Regions from separate parts of the Rhodoferax sp. GT1R46 genome, predicted to be linked through region 2. Evidence: riboswitches for the same ligand, from Rfam matches in the RefSeq annotation. Region 2 holds a riboswitch; the other holds the start of a gene.
The links. A riboswitch is a leader RNA that binds a small molecule or an ion and turns the genes downstream of it on or off. The one in region 2 is predicted to bind thiamine pyrophosphate.

Region 1: linked by a shared signal. The riboswitch ahead of thiC (phosphomethylpyrimidine synthase ThiC) and the one ahead of AC097W_RS13455 (purine-cytosine permease family protein) in region 2 are both predicted to bind thiamine pyrophosphate.

What each region holds. Positions count from the first base shown of each region.
Region 1 is NZ_JBWMBC010000010.1:116,870-124,522, reverse strand. It holds gene AC097W_RS18780 (isovaleryl-CoA dehydrogenase) at 1-1,176, shown strand, start outside; gene AC097W_RS18775 (LTA synthase family protein) at 1,176-3,200, shown strand; gene can (carbonate dehydratase) at 3,209-3,871, shown strand; gene aceK (bifunctional isocitrate dehydrogenase kinase/phosphatase) at 3,929-5,773, shown strand; TPP riboswitch at 5,809-5,909, shown strand; gene thiC (phosphomethylpyrimidine synthase ThiC) at 5,993-7,653, shown strand, end outside.
Region 2 is NZ_JBWMBC010000005.1:284,556-292,208, forward strand. It holds gene AC097W_RS13430 (ATP-binding protein) at 1-620, opposite strand, end outside; gene AC097W_RS13435 (response regulator) at 641-1,372, opposite strand; gene argB (acetylglutamate kinase) at 1,399-2,289, opposite strand; gene AC097W_RS13445 (PA4780 family RIO1-like protein kinase) at 2,447-3,322, opposite strand; gene ycaO (30S ribosomal protein S12 methylthiotransferase accessory factor YcaO) at 3,327-5,063, opposite strand; TPP riboswitch at 5,788-5,896, shown strand; gene AC097W_RS13455 (purine-cytosine permease family protein) at 5,976-7,277, shown strand; gene thiD (bifunctional hydroxymethylpyrimidine kinase/phosphomethylpyrimidine kinase) at 7,274-7,653, opposite strand, start outside.

The sequences.
Region 1 (7,653 bases), on a different contig from region 2:
AATCTGCCCGGACTGAATTTCCAACTCGGCGAAGACATTGATGCCTTGCGCGACGCCGTGCGCGAATTTGCGCAGGCCGAAATCGCGCCGCGCGCTACCGAGATCGACCGCACGGACCAGTTCCCGATGGACCTGTGGCAAAAAATGGGTAGCTTGGGGGTGCTGGGCATCACCGTGGGCGAAGAATATGGTGGCGCCAACATGGGCTACCTGGCGCACATGATTGCCATGGAAGAAATTTCGCGCGCCTCGGCATCCGTGGGCCTGAGCTACGGCGCGCACAGCAACCTGTGCGTGAACCAGATCAAGCGCAACGGCACCGACGCCCAGCGCGCCAAGTATTTGCCCAAGCTCATCAGCGGCGAGCACGTGGGCGCATTGGCCATGAGCGAGCCGGGAGCGGGATCAGACGTGCTGAGCATGAAGCTCAAGGCCGAAGACAAGGGCGGCTACTACCTGCTCAACGGCAACAAGATGTGGATCACCAATGGCCCCGACGCAGACACCCTGGTGGTTTACGCCAAGAGCGAACCCGAGCTGGGTGCGCGCGGCGTCACCGCCTTTTTGATCGAGAAGGGCATGCCGGGTTTCAGCATTGCCCAGAAGCTCGACAAGTTGGGCATGCGCGGCAGCCACACGGGCGAACTGGTGTTCAACAACGTGGAAGTCCCGCTGGCCAATGTGTTGGGCCAGCTCAACGGCGGTGCCAAGGTGCTGATGAGCGGGCTGGACTACGAGCGCGCCGTGTTGACCGGTGGCCCGCTGGGCATCATGCAGGCGGTGATGGACAACGTCATCCCCTACATCCACGACCGCAAGCAGTTTGGCCAGAGCATTGGCGAGTTTCAGTTGATTCAAGGCAAGGTCGCCGACATGTACACCGTGCTGCAGGCCGGGCGTGCGTTTGCCTACACCGTAGCCAAAAACCTCGACTTGCTGGGCATTGAGCACGTTCGCCAGGTTCGGAAGGACTGCGCATCCGTGATTTTGTGGACCGCCGAGAAGGCCACCTGGATGGCGGGCGAAGGCGTGCAGATTTTTGGTGGTAACGGCTACATCAACGAATATCCGCTGGGCCGCCTGTGGCGCGATGCCAAGTTGTATGAGATTGGGGCTGGAACCAGTGAAATCCGCCGTATGCTCATCGGTCGAGAATTGTTCGCTGAAACCATGTAATGAAGTCTGCCGCTGCCCGCCATCTAACCACGTTCCTCCACGGTGCCCTGCGCGGGTTGTTGCGCGCATGGGTGCTGGTGATTCCGCTGGTAGTGGCACTGTCCCTCATCCGGCTCGGGCAACTGGCTTACTTCTGGCCCACCGGCTACCACGTCTCCACCACGGACCTCACCAGCGTGGTGGTGCAGGGCTTTCGATTCGACCTGAAAGTCAGCGCCATTGCGGGCGTTTTGCTGCTGCTGGTGTTGCCCTGGGTGTCGGGCAAGGTGCAGGGCCGCATCGCAACCGCTGTGACTTTTCTGTATGTGATGCTGTCGCTGGTCAACCTGCATTACTTCGGTTTTTACAAGACACCCATTGATTCGCTGGTCTTCGGCCTGGCGGAAGACGACACGGCGGCGGTGCTGCAAACCATCTGGCGGGATTTCCCCGTCATCTGGACGCTGCTGCTGGCGGTTGGTTTGACCGTGGCATCGGTGGCTTTGCACCGGCGTTTGCTGGTTCGCCTCAAGCCCGATGCCGTGCTGCAAACGCGGCACGTGGCGGTCAAGGTTGTGCTGGTGGTGGTGGTTTTCTTTGCGCTGGCCTTTGCCGGCAAGGGCACCATCCGTCAGATGGCCTTGCAGCGCCAGCACCTCACGGTCACCACGTCGCAGTTTTTGAACGACATGGTGCCCAATGGCGTCATCGCGCTCAAGTACGCGTGGGACAGCCGTGGCTTCTCGCAAAACCTGCAAAACCCGCTGGCCGGCCTCAAGGCCATGGGCTTCGATTCGGCACTGGCTGCGGCCGAGGTGCTGGGCATGCCCCATGGGAGCGAGGCCGAAGTCAAGGCGGCACTCACTGCTCACGCAACCTTGCCGGCCGGCACGCCCAAGAAGAATCTGGTGTTCTTTTTGATGGAGTCATTGAGTGCTGAGCCCATGCTCTACCAAAGCCCCCAATTTGACGTGCTGGGTCGTCTGGCTCCCACGCTGGCGGACCCGAGCAGGGCGTGCCATTTCAGTAATTTTGATTCGGCCCAACCCGGCACCCACCCGTCGCTGGAAGCCATTTTGTTTTCCACACCCATTACGCCGCTGACGTTGGGTGACGTAGGGCGCAAACCGATTCCGTGGTCGATTGCCAAAGTCATCAAGGACGCGGGTTACCAGACCCTGTTCGTTACTTCGGCCCGCTCCGGCTGGCGCGACCTGAACCGCGTGCTCAAGGTGCAGGGCTTTGACGAAGTCATTGACGCCAACAACCTGAAAGCCGAGTACCCCGAGGCCACGCTGGGCATTTGGGGCGTGTGGGACAGCTATGTCTTCAGGTACCTGAAAAAACGCCTTGCCGCACAGCCGGTCGATAAACCCATTTTTGTGTTTGTGCTCACCTCCACCAACCACCCTCCCTACGATCTTCCTGCGGATTACAAGCGTGTGCCGCGCGACATGGCGCTGTGGAAGGGGGAAACGAGTTCCGAGACGCTGATGCTCAACCTCGACTCCTACCACTACGCTGCTGATTTGTTAGGTGAATTCGTCCAGTCCGTGCAGAGCGGCCCGCTCAAGAGCAACACGATTGTGGCTGCCACGGGTGACCACAACGTGCGATCCTTTGGCGTTTACGCCGAAGCCAGTCGACGCTACCTCATGCGCCAAGTGCCTTTTCTCATCTGGGGCGAAGGCCTGCAATGCGGCCCGCAGCAGGCGCTGCCCGCCAGCCACCGCGATATGTTCAATACCTTGCTGCCGCTTGCGGGCGTCACCGGGCCGTATATCAACTCGGGACGCAATCTGCTGGAAGCGCCCAAAATAGGCGACCCGCTGAGCGCACCGCGTGCCATGTTTTTCACCGGCGAAGCGCGTAACGCGCAGGGTCTGTGGCTGCTGGGCAATAAGAATTCCTTTGGTTGCAGCGCCGCACCGGGCCCACTTGCCAAACCCGCTTCCGATTGCCAGTTCAATGCACTGGATGACCAGCAAGAGCGCGCCCGCTACGGCCTGCTGGACTGGAATGTCCGCATTTCACTCAAAAAATAAGGTGACCCATGTCCGCCAAGCTCAGTGATCTTTTTGCCCATAACCGTGCCTGGGCCGCACAGATGGAGCGCGAGCGTCCCGGGTTTTTTACGAACCTCAAGGCGCAGCAAAAGCCCCGCTACATGTGGATCGGCTGTTCCGACAGCCGCGTGCCCGCCAACCAGATTACCGGGCTGGAGCCTGGCGAGGTTTTTGTGCACCGCAACGTCGCCAATGTGGTGGTGCATTCCGACCTCAATGCCTTGTCCACCATCCAGTTTGCGGTGGAGCGGCTCAAGGTGGCACACATCATGGTGGTGGGGCATTACGGCTGTTCCGGTGTGCAGGCGGCGTTGGAGGGAGCGCGCATTGGCCTGGCCGACAACTGGCTGCGCCACGTGCAGGACGTGCGTGACCGCCATCGTGACATTCTTGACGTGATCCCCGAGCATGGCCGCGCGGACGCGCTGTGCGAGCTCAATGCCATTGAGCAGGTGGTGAACGTGGCGCTCAGCACGGTGATGCGGGACGCATGGGCCCGTGGCCAGGACGTCACGCTGCATGGCTGGGTGTACGGTTTGCAGGACGGTCTGCTGCAGGACCTGCACATGACGGTGTCGGGCACGGATGACCTCGACGCGCTGTACGGCGAAGCCCTGTCCGGTGTGCGCTTGATGCCGCGGCATGTATAAAAACACACTGTAGCCCACGTCAGCATTGCGCAAGCAGCTATCAATAAAGTAGCAAACATGTTTCCAACGCGTCTTGATTCTTCTGTTGCCTATGACATCGCCAAGGCGATGATGGATGGCTTCAACCGCCACTACCGCCTGTTTCGCACTGAATCGGGCCGCGCCAAGCACCGGTTCGAAACCGCCGACTGGCATGGCCAGCAGCGTGCGCAGCGTGAGCGCATCGAGTTCTATGACCTGCGCGTCAAAGAATGCTCGCGTCGGCTGGAGCGCGAATTCAAGGCCGGCGAACAGAGCATGGACATCTGGCAACAGATCAAGCTGCATTACATCGGGCTGCTGGTCAACCACCACCAGCCAGAGTTGGCGGAAACGTTTTTCAACTCGGTGACCACCAAGATCCTGCACCGCAGTTATTTTCAGAACGATTTCATCTTTGTACGCCCGGCCGTCAGCACGGAATACATCGAGAACGACGATTCTGAAAAGCGTCCCACTTACCGGCCGTACTACCCCAGTCGCGCCACCATGCACGCCATGCTCATGCAGATGATCGGCGACTTTGATCTGCGGGTGCCGTTTGACAACCTGGAGCGCGACTGCACCTGGGTGCAGCAGGCGCTGGAGGCCCGCCTGGGCAACGCGACCGTGCGTGCCAACTTCCAGATTCAGGTGCTCACGGGCCTGTTTTTTCGCAATAAAGGCTGCTACATCGTCGGCAAGATGATCAACGGCTTCAACGAGTTTCCGTTTGCACTGCCGGTGCTGCACACCAAGGTGCCCAAAGACGCCTCCAGCCACACGCCCAGGCTGCTCATCGACGCGGCCCTGTTTGGCGAAGACGACTTGCTGCTGCTGTTCAGCTTTGCGCGCGCTTACTTCATGGTGGATATGGAGATCCCCTCTGCCTACGTGCAGTACTTGCGCAGCATGATGCCGCGCAAACCACGCAATGAAATTTACAACGCGCTGGGCTTGGCCAAGCAGGGCAAGACCCTGTTTTATCGCGACTTCCTGCACCACTTGCGCCACTCCAGCGACCAATTCCGCATTGCGCCGGGTATCAAGGGCATGGTCATGCTGGTGTTTGACTTGCCCAGTTTTCCCTATGTTTTCAAGGTCATCAAGGACTACTACCCGCCGCAAAAAGACACCAGCCGCGAACAGATCAAAGGCAAGTATTTGCTGGTGAAACAGCACGACCGCGTGGGCCGCATGGCCGACACGCTGGAGTACAGCGAGGTGGGCTTTCCGCGCGACCGCTTTGACGACGAGCTGATCGCCGAGATTCAAAAATTCGCACCCAGCCAGCTGGAAATCAGCGACCGCGATGGCGACGGCAAGATTGAAGTCATCATCAAGCACGTCTACATCGAGCGGCGCATGATTCCGCTCAATATTTACCTGCAGGAAGCGTTCGATGCGGGCGGTGCCGATGCCCGTAACCAGAGCCCGGAAGCCGCGCGAGCCCGTGAGCAGATCGAGCGTGGCGTGGTGGAGTACGGCAATGCCATCAAGGACCTTGTGGCGGCCAACATCTTCCCCGGCGATATGCTGTGGAAAAACTTCGGTATCACCCGCCATGGCAAGGTGGTGTTTTACGACTACGACGAAATCGAATACATCACCGACTGCAACTTCCGCAAAGTGCCTACGCCGCGCAACGAAGAGGACGAAATGTCGGGCGAGGTCTGGTACAGCGTGGGTCCCAAAGATGTGTTTCCGGAGACCTTTGGTCCCTTTCTGCTGGGCAATCCGGCCGTACGCGAAGTGTTCATGAAGCACCACGCCGATTTGCTGGATGCGGCTTTCTGGCAGGGCCACAAGGACCGGATTTTGCAAGGCCACGTGCATGACGTGTTCCCCTACGACCGCGAGAAACGCTTTCGCAACTCGGCCTGATGGCACGGGGGGCTGGCGGAGTTTTGGCTTACACTCCTGCCTGCCCGGGGTGCGCAATGGTTGCGCTGAGATGGATTCCAAACCCGCGAACTTGATCTGGTTCATACCAGCGTAAGAAGAGCAGTACCGCCAACGGCCCAGCGCCGTCCGGGCGGTACCCCTTTCGGGTTTGCGTGTTGTGGAATGTGTTTCGTCTTCGGGTTACCAACCGGAGACACCATGAACGCCCCCGACAAGCTAGCCCAATTCATCCGCCTCACCCGCGAACCGCTTCCTTCCTCGCGCAAGATCTACGTGCCCGGCCGCCGTGCCGATATTCAGGTGCCGTTGCGTGAAATCATGCAGAGCAATGGCGAAGCGGTCACGGTGTATGACACCTCTGGCCCCTACACCGACCCCGCGGCCGCCATCGACGTGCGGCAGGGCCTGCCGCTGGTGCGCCAGAGCTGGGTCGAGAGCCGGGGAGATACCGAGCTCTACACCGGTCGTCCGCCGTTTGCGCTGGATGATGGCCTCAAAAATGGTGAAACGGATGCCCTGGCCGCTTTGCGCGCCCAGGCTTCGGGTCTGCAACGCCAGCCCCGGCGCGCAAAAGGTGGCGTGGGTGGCGGCGCCAATGTCTCGCAAATGCATTACGCCCGCAAAGGCATCGTCACGCCCGAGATGGAATATGTGGCCATCCGCGAGAACCAGAACCTGGAGTGGATGGCCCAGTACCTGGGGGACGCAGCGCGCGAAAAGCGCCTGGCCGGCAACAGCTTTGGCGCCAGCATTCCCCGCGTGATGACGCCCGAGTTTGTGCGCGACGAGGTAGCCCGTGGCCGTGCCATCATCCCGGCCAACATCAACCACACCGAGTTGGAGCCCATGGCCATTGGCCGTAACTTTTTGGTGAAGATCAACGCCAACATCGGCAACTCGGCGGTCACATCCAGCATCGAAGAAGAAGTGGAGAAACTGGTCTGGTCCATCCGCTGGGGCGCAGACACGGTCATGGATTTGTCCACCGGCAAGAACATTCACACCACGCGCGACTGGATCGTGCGCAACTCGCCCGTGCCGATTGGCACCGTGCCGATTTACCAGGCGCTGGAGAAGGTGTGCGGCGTGGCCGAAGACCTGACCTGGGAAATCTTCCGCGACACGCTGATCGAACAAGCCGAGCAGGGCGTGGATTACTTCACCGTGCACGCCGGTGTGCGCCTGGCCTTCATTCACCTGACCGCCAACCGCGTGACCGGCATCGTGTCGCGCGGCGGCTCCATCATGGCCAAGTGGTGTATTGCCCACCACAAAGAAAACTTCCTGTACACGCACTTCGATGAGATGACCGAGATCATGAAGGCGTATGACGTGAGCTACTCGCTGGGCGATGGCCTGCGCCCCGGCTCGGGTGCCGATGCGAATGACGAAGCCCAGTTTGCTGAATTGCGCACCCTGGGTGAGTTGACCAAGAAGGCCTGGCAGCAAGACGTGCAGGTCATGATTGAAGGCCCAGGCCACGTGCCCCTGCACATGGTGCAGGCCAATATGACCGAGCAGCTCAAGCACTGCGACGAAGCTCCGTTCTACACCCTGGGCCCACTGACTACCGACATTGCCCCCGGCTACGACCACATCACCAGCGGTATTGGCGCGGCCATGATTGGCTGGTTCGGCACCGCCATGCTGTGCTACGTCACACCCAAGGAACACCTGGGCCTGCCGGACCGCGAAGACGTGAAGGTGGGCATCATCACCTACAAGATCGCCGCCCACGTGGCCGACGTGGCCAAGGGGCACCCAGGGGTGCGGGCACGCGATGACGCGCTCTCCAGAGCCCGCTTTGAATTCCGTTGGATGGACCAGTTCAATCTGTCGCTAGACCCGGACACGGCGCG
Region 2 (7,653 bases):
TCGGCGTCCAGCGCCGACAGGTCACGTGGAGACCGCCGCTCCACCGCCTCCTTGAGTTCAATCAGCGGACGCAGGGCGCGGTTGACCGCCCAGTTCACGGCAAAAAAAGCCGACAAGACCAACAGCAGGTTAGGTAGGGCCACCTTGACCCACAGCAGGCGCAACCACTGCTGGCGGGGGTCCGACCCATCGGCCAGCCGCAGTACCAGCTCACCGGCCACGGTATTCATCCGCTGGCTGACGATGCGATAGGTAACGCCCTCGTGCTCCTGGCTGCTGAATTCAGCTTCCCCCGTTGCGGGTGGCAGGCCACTCAACCAGGAATCCCCCCACAAGCTGCTCCCTTCAAGCCCAACCAGGGCGAAGGCAGACAGACCGGGGCGTTCCCGCAAGAAATCTTCGACCGGGGGAGCCATCAACAAAACGGGTGGGGCACCGTCGGTCGCACCGGGCGCCACGACCGACCCCGCCATCAGGGGCATCATATTGAGCAGCTTGCGATCCTGCTGCAGGGCCGCGCTGTCAGCAGAACGCAGATCAAACCAGGTGTTCAGCGCCGACAGCAGGAATAAGGGGACCAGCAACAAAAGCAGCAGGCGGCGCTGCAGGCCCGATGCCATGCCGACATTCGCAGGCATGGTCAGCCCACTGAAGCACCGTCGGCGGAACCGGTAGCGCCGACCGGGGCCACCAGTTCCAGCCGGTAGCCAAAGCCACGAATCGAGCGCAATGCCAGGCCATAGGGCTCCAGCTTGCCGCGCAGGCGCGAAATGTAGACCTCCACGGCATTGGGGGTGATCTCCTTGTCCCAGCCGGTGAGGGCCTGCAGAAGCTTGTCCTTGTTGGCGGGCTTGGGGGCCTGCAGCATCAGGTACTCCATGACCGTCCATTCCCGGGGTCCCAATTCAATGGGTTGCGTGGTCGCAGGGGACTCCGCCGTGCGTATGCACGCCAGGCGCAACGCAGTGTCGAGTTCCAGGGGCCCAAAGACCAATGTCGCCGATGTCGCCGCCTGCGAGCGGCGCAAAAGCGCGCGCAGCCGGGCCAGCAACTCGGGCAGCTCAAAAGGTTTGATCATGTAGTCATCACCGCCCATGTCCAGGCCCTGCACCCGGTCCTGCAGCGCATCACGCGCCGTCAAGATCAGCACGGGCATGGAGTACCCTTCCCTGCGCAGGCACTGGGTCAACTCCAGGCCATTCATGCCCGGCAAGCCGATGTCAATCACCGCCAGATCAAAGGTCTCCGCACGGGTGACCTCCAGGGCGCGTTCGGCACTGCCCACCCAGTCCACCGCGTAGCCCGCACCCGCAAGCCCCAGCTTGATGCCGCTGGCCACCATGACGTCGTCTTCCACCAGTAAAAGTCGCATGAAATCAGCCTCCAGCCCCGTTTGCCTCAATGCGACCGGATCATGGTGCCAAAGGCCTGGTCGGTCAAAATTTCCAGCAACAAGACATGGGGCACCCGGCCGTCAATGATGTGCACCGAGTTGACACCGCTCTTGGCGGCGTCCAGCGCACCCGCAATCTTGGGCAGCATGCCGCCCGAGATGGTGCCGTCCGCAAACAGTTCGTCGATACGACGCGCCGTCAGGTCGGTCAGCAGCTTGCCTTCCTTGTCGAGCACGCCACTGATATTGGTCAGCATCATCAGCTTTTCGGCCTTGAGCACAGTGGCCAGCTTGGCGGCCACCACATCGGCGTTGATGTTGTAGCTCTCGTTGCTTTCGCCAAAGCCGATCGGGCTGATGACGGGGATGAAGGCGTCGTCCTGCAAGGCCTTGACCACACTCGGGTCGACGCTGACGATGTCGCCCACCTGGCCAACGTCGTGCTCAACCGTCGGGTCGACGTTGTCCATCATCTTGAGCTTTTGCGCGCGGATCATGCCGCCATCGCGCCCGGTCAGGCCCACCGCCTTGCCGCCGGCCTGGTTGATGAGGCCCACAATGTCTTGCTGCACTTCACCGCCCAGCACCCACTCCACCACTTCCATGGTTTCGGCGTCGGTCACGCGCATGCCCTGGATGAACTCACCCTTTTTGCCCAAGCGCTTCAGCGCGCTTTCAATCTGCGGCCCGCCGCCATGCACCACCACCGGGTTGATGCCGACCAACTTCAGCAACACGACGTCTTCAGCGAACGCTTTTTGCAGTGCCGGATCGGTCATGGCGTTGCCGCCGTACTTGATGACCATGGTTTTGCCATGGAACTTGCGGATGTAGGGCAGCGCCTGCGCCAAAATTTCGGCTTTGTCGCTGGGGGCAATGTGGGGGGAGTCAGTCATGGTGGATCAGTTCACAAGTGAGGGGGCCGGGGAATGCCGGAATTGTGCCGCAATGTTTGTCCCCGACTACGGCCGGCCATTGGGCTTGCACGTATTTTGCTATTGAATTCATAGCTGCTTGCGCATATTCTGCGGGGGCTAGAGGCCTGTTTGACTACTAACGCGTGGGACGCAGCTGCGTTTCGGGCTTGACACCGGCCATACGCGCCAGGCGGGCTTCTTCTTCGTCGCGTGCGGCGTCAATCACGCGCATCACGCTCTTGAGGTCGGTGGGCTTCTCGTCGCGCTTGAAGTGACCGGAGAGCTCGGTCTCAGGCTGCAGCGCGGCGGTCTCGTACAGCGACCAGATCTCCTTGCCGTAGTCGGTGCGCAGCAACTCGGGGGCGAACTGGCCAAAGTAGGTGGCGAGGTTTTCCACATCGCGCTCCAGCAGGCGGGCGGCGTTGTTGTTGGCGGCGGCATCAATGGCCTGCGGCAGGTCGATGATGACCGGGCCATCGGCATCCACCAGGATGTTGTACTCCGACAAATCGCCATGCACGATGCCGGCACACAGCATGTAGACCACCTGGCGAATCAGAAATGCGTGGTATTTGCGGGCGGTCTCGGCGCTGAGCACCACGTCGTTGAGCCGGGGCGCAGGCATGCCATCGGCGTCACACACCAACTCCATCAACAACACACCTTCGTGAAAGTTGTAGGGCGTGGGCACGCGCACACCGGCAGCGGCCAATCGGTGCAGCGCATCCACCTCGGCATGCTGCCAGGCCGCCTCTTGCTCCTGGCGGCCGTAGCGCGAACCCTTGGCCATGGCGCGGGCCTGACGGCTGTTTTTGACCTTGCGGCCTTCGGTGTAGTCCACCGCCTGACGGAAGCTGCGCTTGTTGGCCTCTTTGTAGATCTTGGCGCAGAGCACATCGTCACCGTTCTTGACGACAAACACCATGGCTTCTTTGCCGCTCATGAGCTGGCGTACCACGGTGTCGATCAGTCCGTCTTCAACCAGCGGCTCCAGTCGTTCGGGGGTTCGCATGGCTTCAGGCGGCCTTGTGGAGTTTGCCGTAGGCGGTGAGCAGGCGCTGGTGCATGTCGCAGTGGGCCAAGTCGAGGCCGAGCGAGGGCTGACCAAAGAAGCGCAGCTCACCCACCAGCAGGGCGCGCGCCTGGCTCAGCGTGTCCGCACCGTAGAGGCTTTGCAAAGCCGCCTCATAACGGGCAGCGCCGTGGCCGGCGTCGAGTTGTTGCAGGTTTTCGATGCAACCGTACACGCGCAGGCGATCGGCGTTGATCTGGCCGAAATGGCGCATCCACTCGCATCCCTCTGCGACCGCGGCCTGGTTCCCACAGGCCAGCGCCAGCAGGGTTTTGAGTTCGCCCACGCGCAGGTCTTTCCAGAACGCATCTGCGCCGGGCGCCAGACCAATCAGGGCAGCCACCAGGCGGTCTTCGGTCAGGCCGTTTTCGTTGAGGGTGTCGAGCAGGTCGCTGCACTCTTCGTTGTCGAGCTCGCTCAGGTGACAGATGGCCTCGCGAATGGGGTTGGCAACGCTGTTGTTTTCCCACTCCAGCTCGTCAACCGGGTAGATCTCTGACATGCCGGGCACGATGATGCGGCAGGCATATACGCCCAGGTGGGTGAAGTCGGCCACATAGATGTCCATGCCCGTGGCGTGGATGGTGTTGACCGACCACGCATAGTCTTCGGCCGTGGTGGTGCTGAAGTTCCAGTCGGCAAACGGGAAGTCGGGCTTCGTGCCCAGGAAGTTCCAGCTGATGATGCCGCTTGAATCCACAAAGTGAATTTCGATGTTGGGCGAGCTGGCAATTTCTTCCATGTCAAAACCAGGGGCCGGAAAGCCCGCCAGCGCGTCCAGCGCACGGCCTTGCAGCAGTTCGGTGAGGGCGCGCTCCAGCGCAATTTCAAAGCGCGGGTGCGCGCCAAAGCTGGAGAAGCAGCCCTGGTCCACCGGGTTGAGCAGGGTCACGTTCATGACCGGAAACTTGCCCCCCAGCGAGGCGTCTTTCACCAGAATGCCAAAGCCTGCGTCGCGCAGGCCCTTGATTCCGGCCGCAATGCGGGGGTAGCGGTTGATCACCGCTTCGGGCACATCCGGCAGGCACAGACCTTCGCTGATGATGCGGAACTTGATGAAGCGCTCAAACACCTCGGACAGCGCCTGCGTGCGGGCTTCGGGCGGCGTGTTGCCGGCCGACATGCCGTTGCTGACATACAGGTTGCTGATGATGTTGACCGGGAAATAGGTGACCGCGTCATCACGCAGGCGCACGTACGGGATGGCGCAGATGCCGCGCTCCATGTGGCCTGAGTTGAAATCGACCAGCGTGTGGGCATCGATGGTGCCGCGCGGGTTGTAAAACTTTTGCAGCTCGGGGTTCAGCAGGCCCAGCGGCCATTCTCCGTTCTCGCCCGGTTGGAACCATTCTTCTTGCGGGTAGTGCACAAAAGCGCGCTCTTCACTCTCGGCGTAGGGGTAGCCGAGGTAGTAATGGTTCCAGAAGTAGTTGCATGACAGGCGTTCAAAAAACTCGCCCAGTGCGCTGGCCAGCGAGGCCAGTTTGGTAGCGCCTTTGCCATTGGTAAACATGATGGGGCAATCGCGGTCGCGCACATGCACGGACCAGATGCCGTCGATGGGGTTGAGCCACGAACGCTCTTCCACATGGAAGCCCAGGGCCAGCAGCTTGGCTTGCATGGAGTTGATGGACGACTCTAACGAGGCGTCTTTGCCGACGATGAAGCTTTCTGTGGTCACGGGGGAATCCTGGTAAACGCTGCGCAGAGCGTGAAGATGAAACAGTTTTCAACGACCCAAGCGGTCGAGAAAAAAAGCCCACAGGGCGTGGGCTTGTTGGTATGGCGTTGCCAGCATTTTAACGCGGGCTTCCGTTTCAGTCGTGGATACCCCTTGGCCTCTGTATTCCCCTGACGCACAAACAGGAACGGGTGGAACGCAATAGAACCGATCACGCGTTTGCACAGGCGCCAACGAAAAAGGGTGCCAAGTTACCTTGACACCCTTCTTCCGGTGGCGGCTAAGCTTTATTTGCCAACAGCAACGGCAGGCTTCACAGCAGTACCCTTACTGGCTTTGACATGCTTTACCTTTTTGACTGCATGGGCCTTTTTTGCGGCAGGCTTTGCAGTCATTCCGCCATCGGCCACTGCGATTGAAGGTGCCGTTACGGTGGCTGCAATAGGGGCTGCCTTGGGTGCCGCTGGAGCCTGGGCAAATGAAACAGCTGCAACGCTTGAAAGAACGGCCGCAGCGACAAGGGTTTTGAAATTCAACATGTTGTGTACTCACTCTATTACGACAGTCGCCAAAGCTCCGACTGTCACGAGCGGCCCAGCTTGTTTGCCGGGCTTGTAGTAACAACGCGGGGTTTGTGCTGACGTTGACCACATTCACGATTGTTTACACAGCGCGCCTGCCGCGCTCATTCCCTCGCTTAAAATCCACAGCGTGTTCGCAAGAGCACATTCGCTAGGGGTGTTGCTTCGCGTTCAAAAACGCAGAGCGACTGAGAAAGTCCCTTTGAACCTGATTGAGGTAATCCTCGCGCAGGGAAGCTGGTCCAGCCACGTTGTCACGGTCTTCTCATTTGACATAAGCCCGTGGCTGGGCAAACGCCCACCTGCCAACACTTTTGCTTGGAGCAAATGTATGGCAAATACAAAAAAAACTGACGCAGTGAATGAAGCCTTGGCGCCCATCGCCAACGCCGACCGCGTTTTTAGCTGGAATGAACATGCGTCCCTCTGGTTCAGTCTGGGCGTGGGCTTGCTGGTCATGCAGATTGGCGCCTACCTTGTGCCTGCGGTGGGTACCCGTGATGCGGCCATCGCCATTGTGCTGGGGTCCCTGGTCGGCTCCGGCTTGCTGGCCTGGACCGCCCGTCTGGGTTGCGAAAGCGGACTGACCAGTGCGGGCTTGATGCACAGCACCTATGGCAGCCTGTTTGCACGCTTGCCCGTGTTGCTCAACATCGCCCAGTTGATTGGCTGGACCACGTTTGAACTGGTGGTGATGCGCGACGGCACTGCCGCAGTGGCCAAGCAGTCTTTGGCCCTGTCACTGAACGGGCCGTCGGGGATCGCCATCACGACTTTGTTGTGGGGCGGTGTGCTGGTCTTGTTGCTGTCGGGCTCCATGACCAAACTGGTGCGCAAGTTGATTGGGCGCTTCGGCTTGCCATTGGTCATTGCATCGCTGCTTTGGCTGACATGGCAGTTCGGCATTCAGTTGCATGCCAAAGGATTCGATGCCTTCTGGGCCAAACCCGGTGACGGCAGCATGGGTTTGCTGGCGGCCATGGATCTGGTGATTGCCATGCCCGTATCGTGGCTGCCACTGGTGGCGGACTATGCGCGCCACGGACGTTCAGGGCGCAGCGCCATGAGCGGCACCTGGCTGGGTTATGCCCTTGCCAACATGTGGTGCTACGCGCTGGGCGTGATGGTTGCCAACGTCGCACAGCCGGATATGGACCTGGTCAGTGCACTGCTGCTTGCACAGGGTGGACTGATTGCCCTGAGCCTGATTCTGGTGGATGAGATCGACAACGCCTATGGCGACGTTTACTCGGGTGCCGTATCAGCCCACAGCATCAAGCCATCGTGGTCGATTCGCAAATGGGGCGTGGGTCTGGCCATTGTTTGCACGGCTCTGGCCATGGTGTTGCCCATGCACAGCCTGGAACCTTTCCTGCTGATGCTGAGCTCCGTTTTTGTTCCTTTGTACGGCGTCATACTGGGCCGACTGGGACTGGGCCAGGCAGTTTTCTCTGCACCGAATAGCAAAATCGACTATGTGGCTGCGACCCTGTGGGTTGTGGGCATTGGCCTCTACCAGGCATTGGCCGCCTGGGCTCCGCAATGGGGCGCTACATTGCCCACGCTGGCCGTGACATTCGCGCTGGCTTGGGCTAGCCGCCCCCAGCGCACAGTGCTGGCTGCCCGCGTCTAAAGCGGGACCAGCCGCATCGCAAGAGGAGCGAACCCGTGGTTTAGCGGGCCGCCTCCTTGGCCGGTGCGCACCTGCGAGCCACTCTGCAGGGCGCCGCGAATGTAGGTTCTTGCGCTCTGCACGGAGTCAATCAAGGATTCACCTACGGCCAGGTACGCGGCAATGGCCGATGACAGCGTGCAACCCGTGCCGTGGGTATTGGCACTGCGGATGCGTGGTGCGCGCATCCATAAACGCGCCCCCTTGGCATCCAGGTACAGGTCTGAGACCGTGTCTCCAGCCAAATGCCCTCCCTTGAGCAGGACGGCATGCGCACCCATTCTCAGCAGGTCGGCAGCCGCCGCTTCCATGTCGTGTTCTGAGGCGAGCGCGCGCC